Regions from separate parts of the Micromonospora sediminicola genome, predicted to be linked through region 1. Evidence: riboswitches for the same ligand, from Rfam matches in the RefSeq annotation. Region 1 holds a riboswitch; the other holds the start of a gene.
The links. A riboswitch is a leader RNA that binds a small molecule or an ion and turns the genes downstream of it on or off. The one in region 1 is predicted to bind cyclic di-AMP.

Region 2: linked by a shared signal. The riboswitch ahead of GA0070622_RS30585 (coiled-coil domain-containing protein) and the one ahead of GA0070622_RS23215 (C39 family peptidase) in region 1 are both predicted to bind cyclic di-AMP.

What each region holds. Positions count from the first base shown of each region.
Region 1 is NZ_FLRH01000004.1:394,632-401,721, reverse strand. It holds gene GA0070622_RS23240 (alpha-ketoglutarate-dependent dioxygenase AlkB) at 1-69, opposite strand, end outside; gene GA0070622_RS23235 (polysaccharide pyruvyl transferase family protein) at 110-1,435, opposite strand; gene GA0070622_RS23230 (acyltransferase family protein) at 1,583-2,767, shown strand; gene GA0070622_RS33505 (hypothetical protein) at 2,848-3,207, shown strand; gene GA0070622_RS23220 (hypothetical protein) at 3,357-4,121, shown strand; cyclic di-AMP (ydaO/yuaA leader) riboswitch at 4,428-4,567, shown strand; gene GA0070622_RS23215 (C39 family peptidase) at 4,764-5,615, shown strand; gene GA0070622_RS23210 (hypothetical protein) at 5,677-6,228, opposite strand.
Region 2 is NZ_FLRH01000004.1:1,908,457-1,915,546, forward strand. It holds gene GA0070622_RS30555 (heavy metal translocating P-type ATPase) at 1-1,528, opposite strand, end outside; gene GA0070622_RS30560 (hypothetical protein) at 1,545-2,504, opposite strand; gene GA0070622_RS30565 (heavy-metal-associated domain-containing protein) at 2,539-2,745, opposite strand; gene GA0070622_RS30570 (metal-sensitive transcriptional regulator) at 2,827-3,126, shown strand; gene GA0070622_RS30575 (SHOCT domain-containing protein) at 3,283-3,462, shown strand; gene GA0070622_RS30580 (YibE/F family protein) at 3,606-4,895, shown strand; cyclic di-AMP (ydaO/yuaA leader) riboswitch at 5,050-5,180, shown strand; gene GA0070622_RS30585 (coiled-coil domain-containing protein) at 5,185-6,210, shown strand; gene GA0070622_RS30590 (carbonic anhydrase) at 6,269-6,922, opposite strand.

The DNA.
Region 1 (7,090 bases):
GAGCGGGCCCAGGGTCGGGCCCTGCTCGGCCAGGTCGAGCATCGAGGGCTGGTACGCGACGTCGGACACGCCGCCGATCGTACCCCGGAATCGAACAGGCGTACGACGGTCAGCGGCCCAGCATCCGGCGGACCGGGCCCGGTACGGCCTGCTTGATCCGCTCGCGCAGCCCCTGGGCGCGCAGCGCGTCGACGGTGTCGGCGAGCGCGCGGTTGTCGTCGCGCAGCCGCTCGATGCGGCTCAGCAGCTCCTCGCGCGGGGCGGCGCCGACCGGGCGGACCGCCGGCGGGAACACCGTCTCGCGGACCCGCTGGTCGAACCGGGCGGCGCTGTCGCCGTCGGCGAACGACGTGCCGAGGTCGTGCTTGGCCAGGAACGCGGTGATCGTCGCGAAGCGGGCCTTGTGGCCGGAGTTGAGCGCGGTGTAGTCGGCCTCCGCGTAGAGGTCGGCGGCGTCGACGTCGGCGGGCACGTCCCGCATGATCCGGTGCGGGATGTCGAAGTAGCGGGCCAGTTCCAGCGTGCGCGAGTCGTGCGCGAAGAGGTAGCCGGGGGTGCCGGAGATCAGCGCGGTGATGGTGCCGTGGATCCGGGTGCCGAAGGCGAAGTCGTAGTCGGCCAGGTGCGCCATCCAGGTCCACGGGTCGACGAACATCCGCACCTTGTCCTCGACGAAGAGGGGGTGCGAGGTGTGCAGCGGCATCTCGCCGCTCTTGCCCCGGTGTTCGGGCGCGTCGCCGTAGAGCAGGGTGCCCAGGGTGCGCAGGTCCTGCGGCACGTAGCAGAGGTTCGGGTAGCGCTCCCGGTGGTGGCGGACGACGGCGGCCATCGAGGCGACGTACGGGGAGATGGTCAGCGCGACCCGGTCGTCGGTGCTCAGCTCGGCCCGGGGCTTGTCCAGCCGGAACGCGTCGCCGTGCAGGAACATCGACGGGCAGCCGATCTGCTCCACCGCGGAGAAGCCGAGCGTCCGCAGGTAGCTCTCGGTCACCTCGCCGCGTACGCCGATGCTGTGCGACCGGTCGAGCACGGCCCGGCAGAACGCGCTGACCGGCTCGTCGATCTGCCGCAGGTACTCCCGGTCGCCGTCGACGTTCGTCTGCACGCCGACCCCGAGGACCACCACCGGGATCTTCAGGCGCTCGATCAGCCGGGTCATCGGGGTGAGGCGGTGCACGAAGCTGCGGCGGAAGGCGTTGGCCAGCGGGACCACGAACACGTCGTACCGTTCGTTGATCTCGTCGGCGAGGCGCGGGTCGGCCGGGCTGCGGGTCGCGGTGATCTCCGCCGTGGAGGTGGCCAGCAGCTTGTGCGCGGCGTGGCTGAAGACCAGGTTGCCCGTGTTGTCGCCGATCCAGTTGCCGGCGAACGTCTCCTCCGGCGTGAGGACGTCGAACGGGCCCTTGCGGGCGCGGAGCAGGATCCGCTGGTGCATCCGGTTGGTCACCTTCCGTACTGGCACGGCGTGTCCGGCGGGCCGGGTGGGCGTCCGCTCGGGCAGGAACGGAAATCCTATCCGCCGCCCGCCGGGGCCCGGCCGGGCCTCGGCACCCCGCTCCTCCCGGCGGGTAGGGTGCCCGGAATGACCAGTGCGCCGACCACCACCCGCGCTCCGCGCCTGCCGTCGCTGACCGGGTTGCGCTGGGTCGCCGCTCTGCTGGTCTTCGGCTTCCACGCGGGCACCATGCGGATCGTCGCCGAGCCGGATCTCAAGGCGGTGGTCGACAAGGCGTTCAGCCTGGGCCTGTCCGGGGTCGAGTTCTTCTTCATCCTCAGTGGATTCGTGCTGGTCTGGTCGTACCGCGACGGCGAGCCGGGGCGGACGTTCCTGTGGCGCCGGGTCGCCAAGATCTACCCGAACCACGTGGTCACCTTCCTGGCGGCGCTGGCCGTGGCGGCCTGGTTCGCCGACCCGGTGCCGCGGCTGGCCGCCCTCGGCAACCTCCTCCTGGTCCAGGCGTGGATCCCGTTCGGCGGCTACTTCTACAGCGTCAACAACGTGAGCTGGTCGCTCTCCTGCGAGCTGGCCTTCTACCTGTGCCTGCCGCTCGCGGTGCCGTGGCTGCGTCGGGCCCGTACCCGGGCGCTGCGGGTCGTGCTGGTCGCCGCGCCGCTGCTCATCCTCGCCCTGTGGCCCGGGCAGCAGTTGGTGCCCGAGGAGCAGCGGTGGTGGTTCACCCAGATCTTCCCGGTCACCCGGTCCTTCGAGTTCTGGATGGGCGCGGCCGCCGCCGAGCTGATGCGCCGCAACCGCTGGCGCGGCCCCGACCTGACCGTGGCCAGCCTGCTCTTCGTCGGCACCTGGGTGGTCGCCGCGTTCTGGGTCCGGGCCGAGTTCTGGGCGGCGCTGCTCGCGGTGGCGTACCTGCTGGTGATCACCGCGGCGGCGCAGGCCGACGTGCGGGGCCGGTGGACCCCCTGGCGGTCCCGCACGATGGTCTGGCTGGGCGAGGTCTCCTTCGCCTTCTACCTGGTCCACGTGCTGGTCATGGTGACCGTGCTGCGGCTCACCGGCGACTGGGGCACCGGGCTGCCCGGGTGGCGGGGCCCGCTCGCGGTGCTCGGCTTCCTGCTGCTCAACCTGGCGCTCGCCGCCGCCCTGCACCGCTGGGTGGAGGTGCCGATGATGCGGCGTCTCGGCCCGCGCCGGCCCCGCCCCACGCCGGCCGCCGCCGCGCCGGCGCGGTCCGTGCCGGCGCCGAGGTCACCCGCCGACGCCGGCGCCCCCACCCCGATCGAGTACGCCGGGCGGCGTGGCCCCGACTGAGGCGCGTCCACCCTGGTCGGTGGTGTCACGACACGCCGACCGAGAGTGCGCGGCGGTGGGATCGGCGGTAATTTGTACCCGTGCTTCCGATCGCGCTCACCTGTCCCGTGTGGTGGGTGGCGCGCTGGGCGGCACGCATGTTGGCCAGCCTGGCCGTGGTCGTCGCCTGCTCGCTCGGCGCTACGACACTGCCCGCCGGGGTCGCCACGGCCGTCCCGACGCCGGCCGGCCCGGCCGTCGGCCTGACGTCGCGTACCCCGACTGACACGCCGGTCGCCGCGCGGCCGGGCCGTGTCGACGTCGCCGAGCGGCCGGCCCCCTCCACCGGCGTCCCGGAGCCCGCGCCCCGGGACGCGGTCGCGCGGCCCGGCCACCGGGAGCCGGTCCCGGCCGGTCGGCACCCGGCGCCGGTCGGCCCCCGGGCCCCGCCCGCCCGCTGACCGCACGGGCGGTCCCCGGCCCGTCCCCGCACCCACCGAACCTCACCCCGCACCCGCCTCGGCGGCCCGGCGGCGCCCGTTCCGCGGCCGCGCCCCGCCCCGACCGGCGTGCGACCTTCCCGCCACGTCTTCTCCGTGAGGTGCCGACCATGTCGCAGACCGTTCTCTACCACTTCCTCACCGCCGTCCCCGAGGCCGCCGCGATCTGGTCGGCCCTGCTCGTGTCCGCCTTCGGCCTGCTCGCCGTGCTCGTCGCCCGCCCCGACCGCGACGGCGCGGCGGACCTCGAACCCGATCCGGTCGACGCGGAGGCGCTGCACCGGGCGGACCTCGCCCGCTACGCCGACGAGGTGGCGGTGGCCGCCGCCGGAGCCGCCCAGACCGCCCGCCGGCGACGCGAGCGGTGGCTGGCCGTCCAGGACGAGGCGGAGCGGGCCTGGGTGGCCTTCGACGAGGCGGAGGCGGCCGCCCGCCGCCTGGCCGGCGCCGCCGCGCTGCCCGCGCCGCGCACGCCACACACCCCGTCCGAGTACGCGGCGCGGGAGCGCTGGCTGCACCACGCCGCCATGGCGGCGCACTGGCGGGGCGACCTGACCGCCCGGCAGCTCGCGGACGTGCTGGCCCACCGCAACGGGTGGGACCCGCGTCGCCATCCGGCTGAGCAGGAGATCGTGCTGGCCCGGACGATCCGTGACGGCCGACGGGCGGCCTGGGAGGCGGCCGCCGAGCGGGAGCGACAGGCCTGGCGGGACGCGGAGCTCGCCGCCGACGCGGCGCGGACGCTGGCCGCCGAGACCTACGCGGCGGCCGCCGCGGTGCGGCCGTCGCCCGCCCCCCGCGTCGCGTCGGCCAGCCGAGTCCCGGTGCCCACCGTCGTCCGCGGCGCCCGCTGGCGGCCGGCCCGGGTCGGCTGAGTGGCGTCTCCGCCGAATCGTTACCCGAATGCGGTGAGCCCGCTCACGTGCGGCCCGGAAACGGGCGCTCGGCGCACAACCGGTCAGCGGACCCGACAATTGCGGGGCGTCGGCCGGTCGAATGCCCGCTTTTCGCCTTCCGATGCCGGCTCGAACCCTTGCCCCCATTGAGTGAAGTCAGTAACCGGCTGTTCCGATATCCGTAGTCGCGGACGATGTTTACGCAGGTGGGAGCGCTTGGCTTGAGGCGTACCCACCGGTAGTGTCGGCGCGTCCGGTGCGGTTTTCGATCGCAGACGGCGACGCCGCACCGACCCGCCTAATCGTGCATACGAACCGGGGACCCACAGCAACACCGGGGTGAATCCGCGAGCCACGGCCCGCGGTAGGGCGTACTTCCCGCCCGAATCCGTCAGCTAACCCGGTCGGCGGCCACGGAAGGAGTTCCATTCCTCGTGCGAACCACCCCCCGATCGTCCCCCCACCTCCACGGCCCGGTGGTGCCGGCGCTCGCCTGACGGCGACGCCCACCCGACCCCCCGTGTGCGCCCGGCTGTCCGGGTGCCCCGTCCCGCGGCCGTCCCGCCCCGTCGAACGCGCGTGAAGTCCTCCGCGCGGGGGCCGGCGTGTGCCGCTCACGCCCTGGAGGAACCCGTGAAGCACCACCTGAAGCGTCAGCTGCGGCGTCTCGCCACCGAGCGCCCGTACCAGATCATCGCCGGTTCGGCCGCCGCCCTCGTGTTGGCCGGCGGCACCGGTGTCGCCCTCGCCGCCACCGACGACACCGCGTCCCGGTCGGAGAACACCGTCGCGGTCGCCGAACTCGGCTCCCGCCTCGGCGAGGCCGCCAGCCGCGGTGAGGCCCGCATCGCCGTCCCCTCGCCGAGCGCCTCACCCAGCGCCGCACCCACCGCCTCGCCCTCGGCGAAGCCGGCGGCCAAGGCCACCACCGACCCGGACACCAAGCCGAAGCCCAAGCCGAAGCCGCCGGCGAGCAAGGTGCTCGACTACGACTACCAGGCGCAGACCACCTACTACTACTGCGGCCCGGCCGCGGTGCGCAACGCGCTCAGCGCCAACGGCATCGAGCGGAGCCAGGACACGCTCGCCGTCGCCCTCGGCACCACCGAGATGGGCACCAACTCGGCCGAGGACACCACGCGCGTGCTCAACCAGCAGGTCAAGGGCAACCCGTACCGGACCCGCATGATCCCGGGCGCGGCCACCCCGGCCCAGATGGACCGGCTCCAGGCCGACGTGGTCACGGCGGTCAGCAACGGCCGCGCGGTCGTCGCCAACGTCGCCGGCGACGCCACCGACACCAACGGCGGCTGGCACTCGTTCCCGGGCGGTCACTACATCGCGGTGGTCGGCTACAAGAACGACGGCCGGACCGTCCGGATCGCCGACTCGGCTGACCCGTCGCTGCCCTCGTACTGGGTCACCACCATCGATCTGGCGAACTGGATGGCGACGCGCGGCTACTCCGCCTGACGCCTTTTACGACGCGCGAAAGGCCGGCACCCTGTTGGGGGTGCCGGCCTTCGCGTGGGTCTTACTTGGTCCAGTGCTGGTTCACGATGTCGGTGGCCTGCTTCTCCCACTGGGCGTAGGCGTCGGGGTAGGCGGAGACCTGGACGGTCTGGGCGGCGTCGGTCAGGGGCATCTTGTCCCAGCCGTCGACCTGCTTCAGGCCCTTGAGGAAGGCCAGGGTGGAGTACTCGGGGTCGGTGATCTGCTCCGGCGTGCCCCAACCGGAGGAGGGGCGCTGCTGGAACAGGCCCAGCGAGTCGTGGTCATTCTTGTCGCCGAGGTGCCCGAGGTTCTCCAGCTTCGACTCCTGCAGGGCGGTGGCGATCGAGATGACCGCGGCCCGCTCGGGCAGGCCGGCCTTCTTCGTGGCGGCGATGATCGCCTTGGCGTTGGCGGTCTGCTCGTCGTTCAGGGTGATGCGGGACTGCTCACCCTGCACGGACGCGACCGCGACGGGCTTGGCGGCGGCGTGGGCGGGGGTGTCGGCGTGGGCGGCGACCGGACCGGCGAACACGCCACCGGTGAAGGCCAGACCAGCGATACCCAGGATGCTCTTGCGCAGGATCGTGTTCATGAGAGGGCTCCATTCGGGGGTCAACACACCGGGGGGGTGTGGGCACCGTCAGGCGCTCGAAAAGTCTTGAAGGGATCCGGCACGCTCGTGGAGCCGGGGGGCCAGCTCACGGGGCCGGGGATGTCCGGCTGGCTCGCGGAGCGGGGGGCCTCGTCGCGGCGCCGGGATGATGTGTAACGACCGTCCGCCCACCGTCATTCCCGTGGGCGGGGCGGCGGCTCGGGGGCTCGCTGCCTGCTCGGTCGTTCACCCGTCTACAACGCCGCCGACCCGGCGCCGATTCCACGCCCGGGGTGCCGCCCACCACCACCGAACCGGACACCCACCCGCACCCCACGCGCCCGGGTGAAAGCCCACGGGTGCATCCGGACACCCGCAGACACCCGTGACGCTCCACCCAGCGCCCGCCAACCCGGCCGGTGGAACGTCATGGGTGTATCCCGGCCGCGGAGACACCCATGGCGTTCCACCCAGCGGCCGCCAGCCCCGTCGGTGGAACGTCATGGGTGTATCCCGGCCGCGGAGACACCCATGGCGTTCCACCCAGCGGCCGCCAGCCCCGTCGGTGGAACGTCATGGGTGCATCCCGGCCGCGGAGACACCCATGACGTTCCACCCAGCGCCCGCCAGCCCCGTCGGTGGAACGTCATGGGTGCATCCCGGTCCGGTAGACACGCACCCCGTTCCACCCACCGTGAGCCGACGCCGCGAGTGGAACGCCATCGGTATGTCACGCCGTACCAGACGTCCGTTCCGTCCGAGGCCGGGCAACGCCCACGAAGCACGGCCCGCGTCCGTGGCCGTCTCCCGGCGGCGGGCCCGAGGCGAGGGCGCGATCGTCGACGAATCTCCGGAAGGCGTC
Region 2 (7,090 bases), 1.5 Mb from region 1:
CGGCGTTGGCGAAGTCGGTGACCGCCGGCAGCGGCCCGGCGTCGACCGCCGCCTCGGCCACCGCCCGGGCGATCGGATGCTCGGAGGCCGCCTCCAGCGCGCCGGCCAGCCGGAGCAGTTCCCCGGCGTCCTCGCCGTCGGCGGGCAGCACCTCGGCCAGCGCCATCCGCCCGGTGGTGACGGTGCCGGTCTTGTCCAGCACCACGGTGTCGACCTGTCGGGTGGACTCCAGCACCTCCGGCCCCTTGATCAGCACGCCGAGCTGCGCGCCGCGCCCGGTGCCGACCAGCAGCGCGGTCGGGGTGGCCAGGCCGAGCGCGCAGGGGCAGGCGATGATGAGCACGGCCACGGCGGCGGTGAACGCGGCGGTCGGACCGGCGCCGGTGCCGAGCCACCAGCCCAGCGTGCCGGCGGCCAGGGCGATCACGATCGGCACGAAGACCCCGGAGATCCGGTCGGCCAGCCGCTGCACGGCCGCCTTGCCGGTCTGTGCCTGCTCCACCAGCCGGGCCATCTGGGCGAGCTGGGTGTCCCCGCCGATCCGGGTGGCGCGGACCACCAGCCGACCACCGGCGTTGACGGTCGCGCCCACCACGGCGTCGCCCGGCCCGACCTCGACCGGCACGGATTCGCCGGTGAGCATGCTGGCGTCGACCGCGGAGGTGCCCTCCTCGACCACCCCGTCGGTGGCGATCTTCTCCCCGGGCCGGACCACGAACCGGTCGGAGACCGCGAGCTGGTCGACCGGGACCCGGGTCTCCTGCCCGCCGCGCAGCACCGCCACGTCCTTCGCGCCCAGTTCGAGCAGGGCACGCAGGGCGGAGCCGGCGGTGCGCTTGGCACGGGCCTCGAAGTAACGCCCGGCCAGGATGAAGACGGTCACCCCGGCGGCGGCCTCCAGGTAGATGTTGCCGGCGCCGTCGCCCCGGGTGATGTCGAACCGGAACGGGTGCGTCATCCCGGGCATGCCGGCGTCGCCGAGGAAGAGCGCCCAGAGCGACCAGCCGAACGCGGCCAGCGTGCCGAGCGAGACCAGGGTGTCCATGGTCGCCGCGCCGTGGCGCAGGTTGACCAGCGCGGCCCGGTGGAACGGCAGCCCGCCCCACACCACCACCGGAGCGGCCAGCGTGAGCGAGGCCCACTGCCAGTGGTCGAACTGCCAGGCCGGCACCATGGCCAGCACGATCACCGGCAGGGTCAGCACCGCCGAGACCCACAACCGGGTACGCGCCCCGCGCAGCTCGTCCACCGGCTCGGCGCTCATGGTCGCGTCGGCCCGGGCGGGCGGCGGTGGCACCGCGGCCGTGTAGCCGGTCTTCTCCACGGTGGCGATCAGGTCGTCCGGCGTGACCTCGTCGGCGTACCGGACGGTGGCCTTCTCGGTGGCGTAGTTCACCGTGGCCTCGACGCCGTCCATCCGGTTGAGCTTCTTCTCGATCCGGGCGGCGCACGACGCGCAGGTCATGCCGCCGATCGCGAGTTCGATCAGGTTCGGCGCGGTCGGGAGCGTCTTTCCCGTGGTGGTCATCGCGGCACCTCCCCGGTCAACTGTGCCCGTGCCCCGGGGTGCCGTGTCCGGCGTCCGGGGTCGGTGCGGTGGTGGTCGCCGGCCCGGTGGGCGCCGGCGGGGCCTGGTCGCCGGCCACGACGGTGAACTCGGCGGTGTGCACCGCGTCGCCGTGCCGGAAGTCCAGGTAGAGACGGTACGCGCCGGCCGACGGCACCTCCGCCGCGAACGTGACCGCCGGCCCGGCCGGCGTGCGCCCGTCGCCGGGCGTGCCCTCCGGGTGCACGTGCAGGTAGGCCAGGTCACCCTGGCGCAGCGCCACCAGGTGGCCGTACGCCCCGAGGTAGGGCTGGAGGTCGGTGACCGGCCGGCCGTCCCGGCTGACCGAGAGCGTGAGCCGGCTGGTGCGGCCGGGCTCCGGCGCGCCGGTGAGCGTGACGGTGTAGCCGTCGACCGTGGTGCTGGTGGCCGGTGGCGGCAACGGTCGCGCGGCCAGCGTGCCGGGGACGGTGACGTCGACGCCGAGCGTCAACGGCTCGCCGCCGGTCGGGGTGAAGTCGGCGAACGCCCGCCACACGCCCGGCCCGGCGAGCGGTGAGGCGACCCGCCAGGTGCCGTCGTCGGCCAGCTCCGGGTGCACGTGCCGGAAGCCGGAGAGGTCGCGGCGGGCGACGATCAGGTGCATGCGCTTGTCGTGGGCCACGTCGTAGCGGGTGACCGGCCGGCCGTCCGGCCCGGTGATCCGGAACGCGAACTGCCCCTCGGGCGCGGCCGTCGGCTGGAACGTGTAGCCGCGCTCGGAGACGAGCAGCCCGCCGGGCAGGCGGGCGGCCGCCTCCCCGGCGTGACCCTGGTCGCCGTGGCCGGCGTCGGTGTCGTCGTGGCGGGTGTCGGCGGCCGGGGCGTCGGGACCGGCCACGTGACCGATCCCGTACGCCGCGCCGAACACCGCCACGAGGCCGAGGGCGAAGCCGCTCAGCTTCGTCGCCGTGTTCATGGTGTCTCCTCGTGTCGTCGGGTCCGTGAACCCGTCACGCCCCGACGAGGTCGTAACCGGCCTCGTCCACGGCGGCGCGTACGGCGTCCGCGTCCAGCGGGCTCCGGCTGGTGACGGTGACCCGGCCGGTGGCCAGGTCGATCTGGACGTCGGTGACGTCCGGCAGCGCGCTCAGCTCGGTGCTCACCGCGGTGACGCAGTGCCCGCAGGTCATGCCCCGCACCTGGTAGGTGGTCTCCATCGCGTCCCTCCGATCTCATACCCCCCTGGGGTACTCATCGCACGTTAGCATACCCCCGAGGGGTACGCTATCCTCGATCTCATGACCACGCCGCCCACCCCGACCCGGGGCTACACCGCCAGCAAGGACCAGCTCCTCGCCCGGCTCCGCCGCATCGAGGGTCAGGTCCGGGGGATCGAGAAGATGGTCGAGGACGACCGCTACTGCATCGACGTGCTGACCCAGATCTCGGCCATCCAGGCCGCGCTGGACAAGGTCGGCCTGGGCCTGCTGGACGGGCACGCCCGGCACTGCATGCACGAGGGGGCCGCCGAGGGCCGGGCCGACGAGATGGCGTCCGAGATGATGGCCGCCGTCGGCCGCCTGATGAAGCGCGGCTGACCGGGACCTCCGTCCCCCGGGACGGGCCGCCCGACCCGGTCCGGCGACCGGCCGGGAGACGTACCGTCGAGGTGGCCGGGCCCGGCGACCGCGCCGACCCGGAGCCGACGGACGGAGGGCGGCCGGATGATGTGGTCGGGCCCGATGATGGGCTGGATGTGGATCTGGTCTTTGCTGGTGCTGGCGGTGCTGGCGGGGCTCGTCTGGTTCGTGGTGCGGATGCCCGGTCCGGACCGCGCGCCGCCCGGCACGGCCCGGCGCATTCTCGACGAGCGGTACGCCCGCGGCGAGATCGACGAGGACGACTACCGACGGCGACGCGCCGGCCTGGCCTGACCCGGCGTCCACCGGCGGCGCGGGCCGGCCTGGCTACCATGGCCGGGCGACGACCCGGGCGTGATCCCCACGCGTCCGCGCCGGCCCCGGTGACCCGACCGGTCCGGTGACCCGGTTCCGCCGCGACCGTTGGGAGAGACGCCGTGGGCGCCGATCACACCCGTCCCGCAGCCGCCGCGCCGCCGGGCGTACGCCGGCTCCTGATCGCCACCGTGGTGCCGCTCTTCGTGCTCACCGTGATCGCGGCGCTGGTGCTCTGGCCCCAGGCGGACCGCGACCCGGTGGACGGCGGCGCGGACGTGCCGCGCTACCACGGCACGGTGACCCGGGTGGTGACCGAGCCCTGCCCGCCGACGCCCGAGTCGCCCGAGGGCGACACCGGCGGCCCCTGCGGCACCGTGACCGTCGCCGCCGAGCAGGGGCCGGACGCGGGCCGGCAGGTCGAGACGCCGGTCCCCACCGGACCCGGCGCGCCCCGGGTCGCGGTCGGCGACGAGGTGGTCCTGGTCGAGCTGGTCGACCCGGGCGACCCGTCGGTGAAGACCTACAACATCGCCGAGCACCAGCGCGGTACGCCGCTGATCTGGCTGGTGGCCCTCTTCGCTGCCGCGATCGTGGCGTTCGGCCGCTGGCGCGGGCTGGCCGCGCTCGGCGGACTGGTGGCCAGCTTCGCCATCCTGCTCGGCTTCGTGCTCCCCGGCATCGGCGCCGGGCAGTCGCCGCTGCTGGTGGCGATCGTCGGCGCCGCACTGATCATGTTCGTGGTGCTCTACCTGACCCACGGGATCACCGCGCAGACGTCGGTGGCGGTGCTGGGCACGCTCGGCAGCCTGGTGATCACCGGAGTGCTGGGCACGCTGGCCACCGCCGCCACCCACCTGACCGGCTTCGGCAGCGAGGACGCCACCACGCTGTCGATGTTCCAGGGTGACGTGGACCTGCACGGACTGTTGCTGGCCGGCATCATCATCGGTTCGCTCGGCGTGCTGGACGACGTCACCGTCACCCAGGCGGCCACCGTCACCGAGCTGGCGCACGCCAACCCGGGGCTGTCCCGACGGCAGCTCTACCGGGCGGCCACCCGGGTGGGTCGGGCGCACATCGCGTCCACCGTCAACACCATCGTGCTGGCCTACGCGGGCGCCTCGCTGCCGCTGCTGCTCCTGCTGGTCGCCGACTCCCGCCCGGTGGGTCAGCTGCTCACCAGCGAGTTCCTCGCCCAGGAGATCGTCCGTAGCGCGGTGGCCACGCTCGGCCTGATCGCCGCCGTACCGCTGACCACCGCGCTGGCCGCGGTCGTGACCACCGCCGGTCGCGCCGGGCGGGCCGCCGGACCCGCGACGCCCCGGCCGCCGTCGCCCCGGGAGGACGCGTGGGAGGCGCTCGGCGAGGGCCGGTCCGGCGGGGGCAGGAGCACGGAGGCCGCATGGTGACACTCCGCAGCGTAACGGCCGATTCCAAACGCGATGCTGGTCACGCTGGGCGGTGGCGAATTCTCGCGATTGGTCGGCTTCCGGACGTAGATCCCCGGGAGTGGTCTCGGGTAACCTCGCTGCCGGTCACCGCCGAAGGCGCGCACCGGCGCCTGCGGTGCCGCCGCCCAATCGCCTCCGGGCGAGCCGGGGAACCAGGTACATGGGGTGAATCCGCGCCAGCGGAAGGGGCCGCTTCCGTCCCGAACCCGTCAGCTAACCCGGTCGGCGGTCGACGGAAGGGAACACTGTGACGGCACCCCTGCGCCGCTGGCTGACACCCGTGGTGGCCGTGCTCGCCGCTCTCGCCGTGCTGGCCGGGCCGACGCCGGCCTCGGCGGCCCCCGGCACCGCCGCCCCGAACCCCTCGGGCCACTCGGAGGACGACGACCCACCGCTGATCAGCGAGGCCGTCACCGCCGCCAACCGCGCCTACCTCCAGGCCAAGTCGAAGTTGGACACGTCGCGCAAGCGGCAGCTCCAGCTCGCGCTGGAGGTGAAGGCGGCGCAGAGCCAGCTCGACGCGCTCAGCCCGCAGGTGAGCGAGATCGCGGCACAGTCCTACCGGACCGGTCGCGTCGGCGCCATGGCGATGCTGCTGGAGAGCGACTCCCCCGACTCGTTCGTCCAGCGGGCCAGCGCGCTCGACGAGCTGAACCTGTTCAACGCGCAGCGCCTCGCCGCCATCAACGAGGTGAAGGGCCGCGCCGAGCGGGCCAAGATCGCGCTCGACGCCGAGGTGCGGGAGCAGGAGAAGCAGGCGAACGCGATGGCCCGCGAGAAGGTCGAGGCGCAGAAGGCGCTGAAGCTGGTCGGCGGGCTGGACTTCACCGGTGGCCTGGTCTCGGCCACCTCGCCGGTTGCCAAGATCGGCCCCGGCCGCACCGCCGACGGCGGGTGGAAGTCCGAGTCGTGCAGCGAGAACGACCCGACCACCTCGGGCTGCGTCACGCCGCGCACGCTGCACGCGTACAAGGAGGTCAAGCGCGCCGGCTTCAACCGCTTCGTGGGCTGCTACCGCCCCGGCGGGCCGTGGGAGCACCCCAAGGGCAAGGCGTGCGACTGGTCGTTGCAGAACAGCGGCTTCGCACCGTGGCACAACAACGACACCCGCCGGTACGGCAACGAGGTGGCCGCCTTCCTCATCCGCAACGCCGACCGGCTGGGCATCTACTACGTGATCTGGAACCGGCAGATCTGGTTCCCGGCGACCGGCTGGAGTTCCTACAGCGGGCCCTCCAACCACACCGACCACGTGCACATGTCGCTGCTCTGACGCGCGCGTACGACAAGGGGCCGCCCGTGGGCGGCCCCTTTCGCGTATCGGTTCCCGGTCAGCCGGCGAGCGCCGCGTCCGCCGACGCGGCCGGTGCCGGCAGCGGGGCCGGGGACTGCGCCACCGTCCGGACCTCGCCGCCACTGAGCCGGTACGACATGCCGACCACCGCGCAGGCCCCGCCGGCCACCTTCGCGGCGAGCACCGAGGAGCGGGCCAGCAGTGCCTCCACCGTCTGGGCGATGTGCACGTCGATGATGCCGTCGAGGTCCTCGACGCCCTGGCGGCCGGCCCGGAGCAGGCTGGGTGAGACGGCGTCCACCACCGCGCCCAGGTGTCCGGCCGGGGCGGAGCCGGTGCGGACCGCCTCGCGGGCCGCCTGGACCGCGCCGCACGAGTCGTGGCCGAGCACCACCACGAGCGGCGTGCCGAGCACGGTGACCGCGTACTCCACGCTGCCCAGCACCTCCGGGCCGGCGGTGTGGCCGGCGGTGCGCACCACGAAGAGGTCACCGAGGCCGCGGTCGAAGATGATCTCGGCGGCGAGTCGCGAGTCGGAGCACCCGACGATCACCGCGAACGGGTGCTGACCGTCGGCGACCGCCGCCCGGTGCCCGGCGTCCTGGTTCGGGTGCTGCGGCACACCGGTGACGAACCGGTGGTTACCGGCACGCAGTTCGGCGAGTGCCTCGTCGGGGGTGGTCGGGATCATGCTGCTCACCTCGTCCTCGCGCGGAGCCGTCAGGCCGGCCGGCGGCGGTGTCGGCCCCGCGACCCACCGTCACACGCGACCCATGGCACGTCAAGATTTCGTGATACGCATTTCATACGTCACCGTCGCGGACCGCGCCGGGTCGGGGCGCCGACGGAAGGAGTCCTA